DNA from 2 places in the Halalkalibacterium halodurans genome. Region 2 is predicted to be linked to the other one. Evidence: a T-box and tRNA genes for the amino acid it is inferred to sense, from the RefSeq annotation. Region 2 holds a T-box; the other holds one or more tRNA genes.

Evidence for each region. The T-box of region 2 lies ahead of pheS (phenylalanine--tRNA ligase subunit alpha). A T-box ahead of a tRNA ligase gene usually reads a tRNA of that ligase, here a tRNA-Phe.
Region 1: it has a tRNA-Phe gene. The T-box ahead of pheS (phenylalanine--tRNA ligase subunit alpha) is inferred to sense a tRNA for this amino acid. The anticodon was not compared.

What each region holds. Positions count from the first base shown of each region.
Region 1 covers NZ_CP040441.1:1,030,058-1,035,180, forward strand. Annotated here, with positions in the region: rRNA gene FED51_RS05010 (23S ribosomal RNA) at 1-1,559, shown strand, start outside; rRNA gene rrf (5S ribosomal RNA) at 1,968-2,083, shown strand; tRNA gene FED51_RS05020 (tRNA-Asn) at 2,093-2,167, shown strand; tRNA gene FED51_RS05025 (tRNA-Ser) at 2,169-2,262, shown strand; tRNA gene FED51_RS05030 (tRNA-Glu) at 2,276-2,347, shown strand; tRNA gene FED51_RS05035 (tRNA-Val) at 2,382-2,457, shown strand; tRNA gene FED51_RS05040 (tRNA-Met) at 2,634-2,710, shown strand; tRNA gene FED51_RS05045 (tRNA-Asp) at 2,715-2,791, shown strand; tRNA gene FED51_RS05050 (tRNA-Phe) at 2,802-2,877, shown strand; tRNA gene FED51_RS05055 (tRNA-Thr) at 2,883-2,958, shown strand; tRNA gene FED51_RS05060 (tRNA-Tyr) at 3,013-3,097, shown strand; tRNA gene FED51_RS05065 (tRNA-Trp) at 3,109-3,182, shown strand; tRNA gene FED51_RS05070 (tRNA-His) at 3,201-3,276, shown strand; tRNA gene FED51_RS05075 (tRNA-Gln) at 3,290-3,364, shown strand; tRNA gene FED51_RS05080 (tRNA-Gly) at 3,369-3,443, shown strand; tRNA gene FED51_RS05085 (tRNA-Cys) at 3,451-3,521, shown strand; tRNA gene FED51_RS05090 (tRNA-Leu) at 3,548-3,636, shown strand; tRNA gene FED51_RS05095 (tRNA-Arg) at 3,652-3,728, shown strand; gene FED51_RS05100 (ISL3-like element IS651 family transposase) at 3,952-5,123, shown strand, end outside.
Region 2 covers NZ_CP040441.1:3,251,120-3,256,242, reverse strand. Annotated here, with positions in the region: gene FED51_RS15835 (hypothetical protein) at 1-768, opposite strand, end outside; gene sspI (small acid-soluble spore protein SspI) at 986-1,192, opposite strand; gene FED51_RS15825 (TrmH family RNA methyltransferase) at 1,309-2,064, shown strand; T-box leader at 2,126-2,356, shown strand; gene pheS (phenylalanine--tRNA ligase subunit alpha) at 2,493-3,527, shown strand; gene pheT (phenylalanine--tRNA ligase subunit beta) at 3,543-5,123, shown strand, end outside.

The sequences.
Region 1 (5,123 bases), 2.1 Mb from region 2:
GGGTTAGTCGGGACCTAAGCCGAGGCCGAAAGGCGTAGGCGATGGACAACAGGTGGAAATTCCTGTACCACCTCCTCACCGTTTGAGCAATGGGGGGACGCAGAAAGGTAGGGTAAGCGCGCTGATGGAGATGCGCGTCCAAGCAGTTAGGCTGGAAAGTAGGCAAATCCGCTTTCCGTGAAGGCTGAGCTGTGATGGCGAGGGAAATGATAGTACCGAAGTTCCTGATCCTACACTGCCAAGAAAAGCCTCTAGCGAGGTGAGAGGTGCCCGTACCGCAAACCGACACAGGTAGGCGAGAAGAGAATTCTAAGACGCTCGGGAGAACTCTCGTTAAGGAACTCGGCAAAATGACCCCGTAACTTCGGGAGAAGGGGTGCTCTGATAGGGTGCAAGCCCGAGAGAGCCGCAGTGAAAAGATCCAAGCGACTGTTTAGCAAAAACACAGGTCTCTGCGAAGCCGCAAGGCGAAGTATAGGGGCTGACACCTGCCCGGTGCTGGAAGGTTAAGAGGAGGGGTTATCCCTTCGGGAGAAGCTCTGAATTGAAGCCCCAGTAAACGGCGGCCGTAACTATAACGGTCCTAAGGTAGCGAAATTCCTTGTCGGGTAAGTTCCGACCCGCACGAATGGTGTAACGACTTGGATACTGTCTCAACGAGAGACCCGGTGAAATTATAGTACCTGTGAAGATGCAGGTTACCCGCGACAGGACGGAAAGACCCCATGGAGCTTTACTGTAGCTTGATATTGGATGTTGGTACCGTTTGTACAGGATAGGTAGGAGCCTTGGAAGCCGGAGCGCTAGCTTCGGTGGAGGCGCTGGTGGGATACTACCCTGACGGTATTGACATTCTAACCTCGAACCGTGATCCGGTTCAGGGACAGTGTCAGGTGGGCAGTTTGACTGGGGCGGTCGCCTCCTAAACAGTAACGGAGGCGCCCAAAGGTTCCCTCAGAATGGTTGGAAATCATTCGTAGAGTGCAAAGGCAAAAGGGAGCTTGACTGCGAGACCTACAAGTCGAGCAGGGACGAAAGTCGGGCTTAGTGATCCGGCGGTGCCGTATGGAAGGGCCGTCGCTCAACGGATAAAAGCTACCCTGGGGATAACAGGCTTATCTCCCCCAAGAGTTCACATCGACGGGGAGGTTTGGCACCTCGATGTCGGCTCATCGCATCCTGGGGCTGAAGTAGGTCCCAAGGGTTGGGCTGTTCGCCCATTAAAGCGGTACGCGAGCTGGGTTCAGAACGTCGTGAGACAGTTCGGTCCCTATCCGTCGCGGGCGTAGGAAATTTGAGAGGAGCTGTCCTTAGTACGAGAGGACCGGGATGGACACACCGCTGGTGTACCAGTTGTTCCGCCAGGAGCATCGCTGGGTAGCTACGTGTGGACGGGATAAGTGCTGAAAGCATCTAAGCATGAAGCCCCCCTCAAGATGAGATTTCCCATGGAGTAAATCCAGTAAGACCCCTTAGAGATGATGAGGTTGATAGGTCTGGTGTGGAAGCGTGGCGACACGTGAAGCTGACAGATACTAATCGGTCGAGGACTTATCCAAAAACAAATCAAAAGCAACGTCTCGAACTCGAGAAGCGTCCCATTATCTAGTTTTGAGAGAATCTTGTTCTCCAAAGAAGCTTCGATACAACATCGCACCATGCGACGTTAATCGGAAGCCGTGATCAAGAGATTATTCTCTTACGTCCAAAGAAAAGGGTTTCGAGAAACGAGCAGTTTTAGGAATCGAGCGACGACAGACCGGAGTGTACTCACGGTACGTGAGGATCTGGAGGAGTGAAGATGACACCAAAATGCGACGTTGATCGGAAGCCGTAACTATCTACAAAGAGGATCAAGAGATTTGCGGAAGCAAGCGAGTGACGAACTGAGCGTATATCAACATACGTGACAGGAAGGAACAAGCGTAGCTGACAAAAAAGCTCGCCGATCATCTGACGTAGAAAGGTTTGGTGGCGATAGCGAAGAGGTCACACCCGTTCCCATGCCGAACACGGTCGTTAAGCTCTTCAGCGCCGATGGTAGTTGGGGCCTTGCCCCTGCGAGAGTAGGACGCTGCCAAGCAACTAATGTTCCACAGTAGCTCAGTGGTAGAGCAATCGGCTGTTAACCGATCGGTCGTAGGTTCGAGTCCTACCTGTGGAGCCACGGAGAGCTGTCCGAGTTGGCCGAAGGAGCACGATTGGAAATCGTGTAGGCGGTGACAAACCGTCTCGAGGGTTCGAATCCCTCGCTCTCCGCCAGATAAATTACCGTGGCCCGTTGGTCAAGTGGTTAAGACACCGCCCTTTCACGGCGGTAACACGGGTTCGAATCCCGTACGGGTCATTCTTTCTTTAGGACTTTATGTCCTTTATGTATTGGAGGATTAGCTCAGCTGGGAGAGCACCTGCCTTACAAGCAGGGGGTCGGCAGTTCGATCCTGTCATCCTCCACCATTCACTCATTAAGAAAATTACTCATATACTTTATAACGACGCGGGGTGGAGCAATGAGCGAAACTTCTGCCGAGAAAGCAACGAGTAACCTCGACGCATGATGGCGTCTGTGAGAAAGCAAGAAGAGGAGAGGTCCTGCTTCTTAGAAAAAACATCATCCATATACTTTATAACGACGCGGGGTGGAGCAGTCTGGTAGCTCGTCGGGCTCATAACCCGAAGGTCGGCGGTTCAAATCCGTCCCCCGCAACCAATAAGGTCCGGTAGTTCAGTTGGTTAGAATGCCTGCCTGTCACGCAGGAGGTCGCGGGTTCGAGTCCCGTCCGGACCGCCATTATACATAAGGCTCGGTAGCTCAGTCGGTAGAGCAATGGACTGAAAATCCATGTGTCGGCGGTTCGATTCCGTCCCGAGCCACCATCTGTGCCGGTCTAGCTCAATTGGTAGAGCAACTGACTTGTAATCAGTAGGTTGGGGGTTCAAGTCCTCTGGCCGGCACCATTTTTCCATTGACGATATGATGATTTTTCGGTATCATAGATATTGTTCCTTAATGGAGGGGTAGCGAAGTGGCTAAACGCGGCGGACTGTAAATCCGCTCCCTCAGGGTTCGGCGGTTCGAATCCGTCCCCCTCCACCATTTATTTTCATAGGGGCATAGTTTAACGGTAGAACAGAGGTCTCCAAAACCTCCGGTGTGGGTTCGATTCCTACTGCCCCTGCCAATTTATCATTTCAGTGTGGCGACTGTGGCGAAGTGGTTAACGCACCGGATTGTGGCTCCGGCACTCGTGGGTTCGATTCCCATCAGTCGCCCCATTAGTTTTGATATTGGGCTATAGCCAAGCGGTAAGGCAACGGACTTTGACTCCGTGATGCGCTGGTTCGAATCCAGCTAGCCCAGCCAATAAGCGGAAGTAGTTCAGTGGTAGAACACCACCTTGCCAAGGTGGGGGTCGCGGGTTCGAATCCCGTCTTCCGCTCCAAAGCTTTGGCGGCATAGCCAAGTGGTAAGGCACGGGTCTGCAAAACCCTTATCCCCGGTTCGAATCCGGGTGCCGCCTTTTTTGATCTTTCCACGTAATTCCTTGCCGGGGTGGTGGAATTGGCAGACACACAGGACTTAAAATCCTGCGGTAGGTGACTACCGTGCCGGTTCGAGTCCGGCCCTCGGCACCATTTTAGACAAGCTTTGCGCCCGTAGCTCAATTGGATAGAGCGTTTGACTACGGATCAAAAGGTTAGGGGTTCGACTCCTCTCGGGCGCGCCATTTCTATATATACGTACATACAAAGAGCATTGGATGATCCAATGCTCTTTTTTGGGCTCTACAATAAATGTTGGGGTTTTTGCACAAAAGAGGGCAAAAAAAGGCTCTACAATAAATGTTGTGGTTTTTGCACAAAAGAGGGCAAAAAAAATGCACGCAGGCTCCTTTATCCATTATCCTTGAATTGCCTAGAAACAAAGAAAGGATAGGAGCTGCGTGTACGATGAATTTTACCATGGATTTGCCCGGATTAAAAGGTGTGAAGGTCACAAAGATGGAGGAACGAGAGGGCTTTATCGCGCTCCATGTAGAAATGCCGCGAACGCCTCATCGTTGCCCATCCTGCGGGGAGAGAACCGAGAGAATCCATGATTACCGCATCCAAAAAGTTCAACATCTCAAGCTCTTTGAACGGTGGGTGTATCTATTCTATCGAAAGCGCCGGTACGCGTGCAGATGCGGGAAGCGGTTTGCGGAGAAAGCCTGTTTTGTAGAGCGATATCAGCGTCAGACAGTGGAATGGAATCAAGCGTTTCGCTTACGGCTCATTCAAGGGAAGAACTTTACGGACACAGCGAATCAATTCCAAACGTCCGTGACAACTGCCATGCGCCGGTTTGATCAATTGGCGGCCCCCCTCGTGAAGAAGGTGGATCACCTTCCTCCTCGGATTGCGATTGATGATTACAAAGGGGATACGAATGCGGGGAAATATCAAGTGATCATTGCGGATGCAGATACACGGAAGCCACTGGATATCTTACCGGATCGTAAAGCCGATACGCTTAAACGATATCTTCAAGAGAAGGGTCATCATGTGAAAACAGTCGTGATGGATCTAAGTTATACCTTCAAGTCGGCTGTTCAAAAGGCCTTAGGCCACCCGCTCATCATTGGGGATCCGTTCCATTTCTGTCGTTACATCTACTGGGCTCTGGAAGAGGTTCGCCGCCGAGTGCAAAAAGCGTTCCATCCGTATCATCGAAAACGATGTAAACGGATCAAACATCTGTTTCAGAAAGAGAGAGAAGGACTGGATGATAAGCAAAAGAAGAAGGTGGAGCGGTACCTAGAGCTATCCCCTGATTTAAGGGAAGCGTATGAGCTAAAAGAACATTTTCGTCAGTGGTATCAAGAAGCGAAGATGCAAGGAAGGGAAGGACGAATGAGCGAGGTGAAACAAGGGCTCTACGCCTTTTACCGAAGAGTGGAGGCGAGCCCGTTAAAGGAGTTCCACCAAGCCATTCAGACGCTGAAGAACTGGCAGACCGAGATCTTGAATAGCTTCGCGTTTGGCTTAAACAATGGTTTTATTGAAGGACTGAATAATCAAACGAAGGTGATTAAGAGAAATGCCTTTGGTTTTCGGCGTTATGATCGCTTGCGAAACCGTAT
Region 2 (5,123 bases):
AATGACGAGTCGCTGGATTTCACTAACATCAAAGAGAACTTTTTGATACTTTTCAATGATTTGACTGACTTTACGTTCGTAATCTACATGCACAATGGCTTTCATAGGACAGTCTGAATGATTTTCAATTTGAATCTGGGCGGATGGAAACGGATCTACGGCTCGAAAATAAACTTTCGCCGGCTCGGAGCAGTGCTGGACGATATGCCCTGAAATATGGGAAGTAGAAGAATCCATTGGCTTATTTGTGAAAACGGTAATCTTCTGCTGAAAGCTTACTGAGTCAAAAATGTTCATTGTCTCAATACACATTTTTTCCTTAAAAGGAGCAGAGCCTGTTTTAGAACTTAATAGAATTTTCCTTTGCTTCTCTGCATCTACAATGGTATCTATGTTGATGATCACTTTGATTTGTTCTTCTTTCTCATCTTCTTGAGGACAAAACAATGCTTCACAACGGCATTGCTTTACAGAAAATGTTAACGTCACCTCTTTCGGAGCTGAAATAAGTAACTCTTTTGTCGCTGAAAAAGAGATCGGATTTGATGATAGTTGATTGGTGGTGACGACGACAAAACCACTAATCGTAATCGTCACCTGTTGAAGGAAGAGCGTTTCGCCTGTTTGAAGCTTGGTTAGTTCGAGGAGCTGCTTTCGCCGCGAAACGATTTCTTTATAGTGAATCGCATTAGTTTTCAAGGGGTCAAGACGCTGTCCCATTTCATCGGATAAATAACAGGAAAGCTCTGAAGGGGCGAAAGGCGACATGATGATCACTCCGGTTCCAATACTCTCATAGCTGTAATGTTATGATGGTAGCTATCTTTTACTTATGGTATGTGACTCATTTGGTATCTGTGCCCACTCTCCGTGCGTGAGGTCTATTTCATCGTCAACATGGAGAGAATAGACGATGAGAGGAATGGTGCCCTCTCTATAAATAAAAAGCCTCCCATGATATGCTTCATGGAGAGGCGAGAGCGCGTTACTGTAAGCCTTGACTAATTTGTTCACACAACTGGTCTTTTTGCTGCTCGTTACAGTTTTTCCAATATACTTCGAATAAGACACCGAGACCTGGGAGCATTTTTTCTTCACCACTTTGAATGGCGTCAACAATCGTTGCTTCAACCTCTTGTTCGTTACTTCCTTGAATGTTTGCCATGATTGCTTGACGTAAATTAAAATTCATTTTGATCACCTCAGCTTTATAAATGGTCGTTCGAGATTAGTATGTCTGATTGAAGTCTGGATTATAACGAAAATATTGGGTAAGATGTGGACAAACGGATAAAAAAGGAGTATAGAATGAAACAAATCGATTCACCGAAAAATGAACTAGTCAAAAAATGGAAAAAATTACATACAAAAAAAGGACGGGATCAATCAGGACAGTTTCTGATCGAAGGATATCATCTTGTGGAGGAGGCATTAAAATCCACTATTACGATTGAGACGATTTTAGTGACTGAATCGGTGACTCTCCCGACCGCTTGGCATGTAGATGAGCGGGACGTTATCCTCGTCAGCGATCGGGTCATGGCTGATTTAACAGAAACAAAAACACCACAAGGGATCGCGGCCATTTGTCACATTCCAGACGAGCCTAGCTTTCAAGAGTTAGAAGGGATGTTTCTTTGCATTGATCACGTTCAAGATCCAGGTAATGTGGGAACAATGATTCGGACGTGCGATGCGGCAGGGATGTCGGCTGTCATTGTAAGTGAGGGGAGTGTTGACATTTACAACAGCAAAGTAGTTCGCGCTTCCCAAGGTTCGATTTTTCACTTACCGGTTATTAAAGGAGATCTTCACGGGTGGGTGGATCAATTTAAAGAAGCCGGAATCCCTGTTTTCGGAACAGCCTTAGAAGGAGGAAGCACTTACACAGCGATTGAGCCGCAAGCGCGATTTGCTTTGCTAGTGGGAAATGAAGGAGAAGGTGTTGAGCCAGAGCTATTGGATAAAGCTGATCAAAACTTGTACATCCCTCTTTACGGGAAGGCTGAGTCGTTAAACGTAGCGGTGGCAACAGGAATTCTCCTTTATTATTTGCGAGATTAGGCGCCAAATGGAGTTGCAACCTCAAGTGAATTTCACTATAATAGACACATCCAAATAGTATGAAAATGCGTGGAAAGAGAGTAGTAAGCTGAACCCTACCAACCAGGGACGAGATGCCAGCGACTGAAAGCACCTCGATGGAAAGGACAGCTGAATTCGCTCTGGAGCAGGCACTGGAACACAAGCGCATAGCTTGTTAAGGTGATCCCGGCAACAGCCGTTATGGAAATGAAGAGGATGCACTCAGTTTGTGCATCAATTAGGGTGGTATCGCGAAACCTTCGTCCCTTGTTTGGGAACGAAGGTTTTTTTGCACTTGCAGAAAAGTTTAATTTCTATAAAGGATGAGCTGCCATCATTTTAAACTTGGCCTTAACGTTTGTTGCTTTAACCTAACATTCGATTGGTATTAAAGGAGGATATGGTACATGAGAGAACAATTAGAGGCGTTGCGTGATGACGCGATCAAAAAAATTGAGCAGGCACAAGAGAAAAAAGTGGTGCAAGAGATTCGTGTCAAATACCTAGGAAAAAAAGGGCCCGTAACGGAAGTGCTACGCGGCATGGGAAAGCTTTCACCAGAAGAGCGTCCAGTTATTGGCCAATTGGCAAATGACGTTCGTGAAGCGATTGGAAAGGCGATTGAGTCCAAAATGGAAGCTTTGGAGCAAGCGGAGATTCACCGTAAGCTTCAAGAGGAGACAATCGATGTCACCTTACCAGGTCGCCCAGTATTAAAAGGGGGGGCCCATCCGTTAACTGCGACGATCACAGAAGTGGAAGACTTATTCATCGGACTTGGCTTCTCTGTTGCGGAAGGACCACAAATTGAAACCGATTATTATAACTTTGAGGCGTTAAATTTACCGAAGGATCACCCGGCCCGTGATATGCAAGACTCCTTCTATTTTACGGATGAACTGCTGCTTCGTACACAAACGTCCCCTGTTCAAGCGAGAACAATGGAAAAATATAAAGGAAAAGGGCCGATTAAAATCATTTGTCCCGGGAAAGTGTTTCGCCGCGATGACGATGATGCGACACACTCTCACCAATTCATGCAAATCGAAGGTCTTTACGTCGACCATGGGGTACGTATGAGTGATTTAAAAGGAGTGCTCCAAGCCTTTGCTAAATCATTCTTCGGGGAAGAGCGCTCCATTCGTCTGCGCCCAAGCTTTTTTCCGTTCACTGAGCCGTCTGTTGAAGTGGACGTCTCTTGCGGAATTTGCCACGGGGACGGGTGCCGCTTCTGTAAGCAAACAGGTTGGATTGAAATTTTAGGCGCTGGGATGGTTCATCCGCGCGTCCTTGAAATGAGTGGCTTTAATCCGAATGAATATAGTGGTTTTGCATTTGGTATGGGAGTTGAGCGACTTTCCATGCTGAAATACGGTATCGATGATATTCGCCACTTCTATACAAATGATCGCCGGTTCTTGGCACAATTCAAGCGAGTGTAAGGGGGAAATTCAAACATGTTAGTATCCTATCAATGGTTAAAGCAATACGTCGATCTTGACGGTATTTCCGCAGAGGAAGTAGCGGAAAAGCTGACGCGCGGGGGGATTGAGGTTGACATCATTCATGACTTAAATCAAGGAGCAACAGGGGTGGTCGTCGGCCATGTCCTTGAATGTCGCCAGCACCCAAATGCAGATAAATTGAACCTATGTCAAGTAGAGATTGGGGAAGAAGAGCCTGTACAAATTGTGTGCGGTGCGCCAAACGTCGCAGCGGGTCAAAAGGTGGCTGTCGCCAAGGTTGGAGCCGTTCTCCCGGGTAATTTTAAAATTAAAAAAGCAAAGCTTCGCGGTGAGCTATCCCAAGGGATGATTTGTTCATTGCAGGAGCTTGGCGTAGAAAATAAATTTGTGCAAAAAGAATTCGCTGACGGCATCTATGTTTTTTCAGACGACGTTGAAATCGGGAGCGACGCTTTGGAAGCTCTCAATCGCTATGACCAAGTACTTGAGTTGGACTTGACGCCGAATCGTTCCGACTGTTTAAACATGTACGGAGTGGCCTATGAAGTGGCGGCGCTCTTCGACAAAGAGGTTCATTGGCCTACTGCCGAAAGTAGTGGAACTGATGGTCAAGCAAGCGATTATGTATCGGTTGAAATTGAAGATATCGAGAAGAACCCGTATTACGGGGCGACGATTATTAAAAATGTGAAAGTCGGACCATCGCCTTTATGGCTGCAAAATCGTCTCATTGCTGCTGGCATTCGTCCGATTAGCAACGTCGTCGATGTAACAAACTATGTTCTCCTTGAATACGGTCAGCCGCTTCATGCGTTTGACTACGATCGCTTAGGATCAAACAAAGTGGTCACTCGCCTTGCAAAAGAAGGAGAGAAAATGGTTACTCTAGATGATATAGAACGGACGTTACAAGCAGACCACCTGCTCATTACAAATGGACGTGATCCTGTGGCCATTGCTGGTGTCATGGGGGGAGCTACATCTGAGGTGCAGGAAGATACTACAACGGTACTCCTTGAAGCGGCTTATTTTGATCCGGCTACGGTGCGGAAAGCCTCTCGGGATCTGGGACTACGGAGTGATTCAAGCTCACGGTTTGAAAAGGGGGTTGATCCGAAACGGGTGAGGGAAGCAGCGGCAAGAGCGGCCACACTCATCGCGGAAGTAGCTGGAGGCACCGTTGTTGGTGGTGTCGTCGAAGCTGGCGAGCTTGCGATTGAAGAACCAGTCGTTTCTTTGAATCTTCCCCACATGAATCAACGTCTTGGTATGGAACTTTCTCACGATGAAGTGGCAGCGATTTTTGACAGACTCGGTTTTGCTTATACGGTTGAAAACGATACGTTCGAAGTAACAGCCCCGTCGAGACGAGGCGATATTCGAATCGAGGAAGATTTATTTGAGGAAGTGGCCCGTTTATATGGCTATGACAACATCCCGACAACGTTCCCGGTAGGAGGAACAACTCGTGGTGGTTTAACGGACTATCAACAGAAGCGTCGAAAAATTCGCCGGTATTTAGAAGGGGCAGGCTTATTTGAAGTGATGACGTATTCATTAACGAGTGAAGAA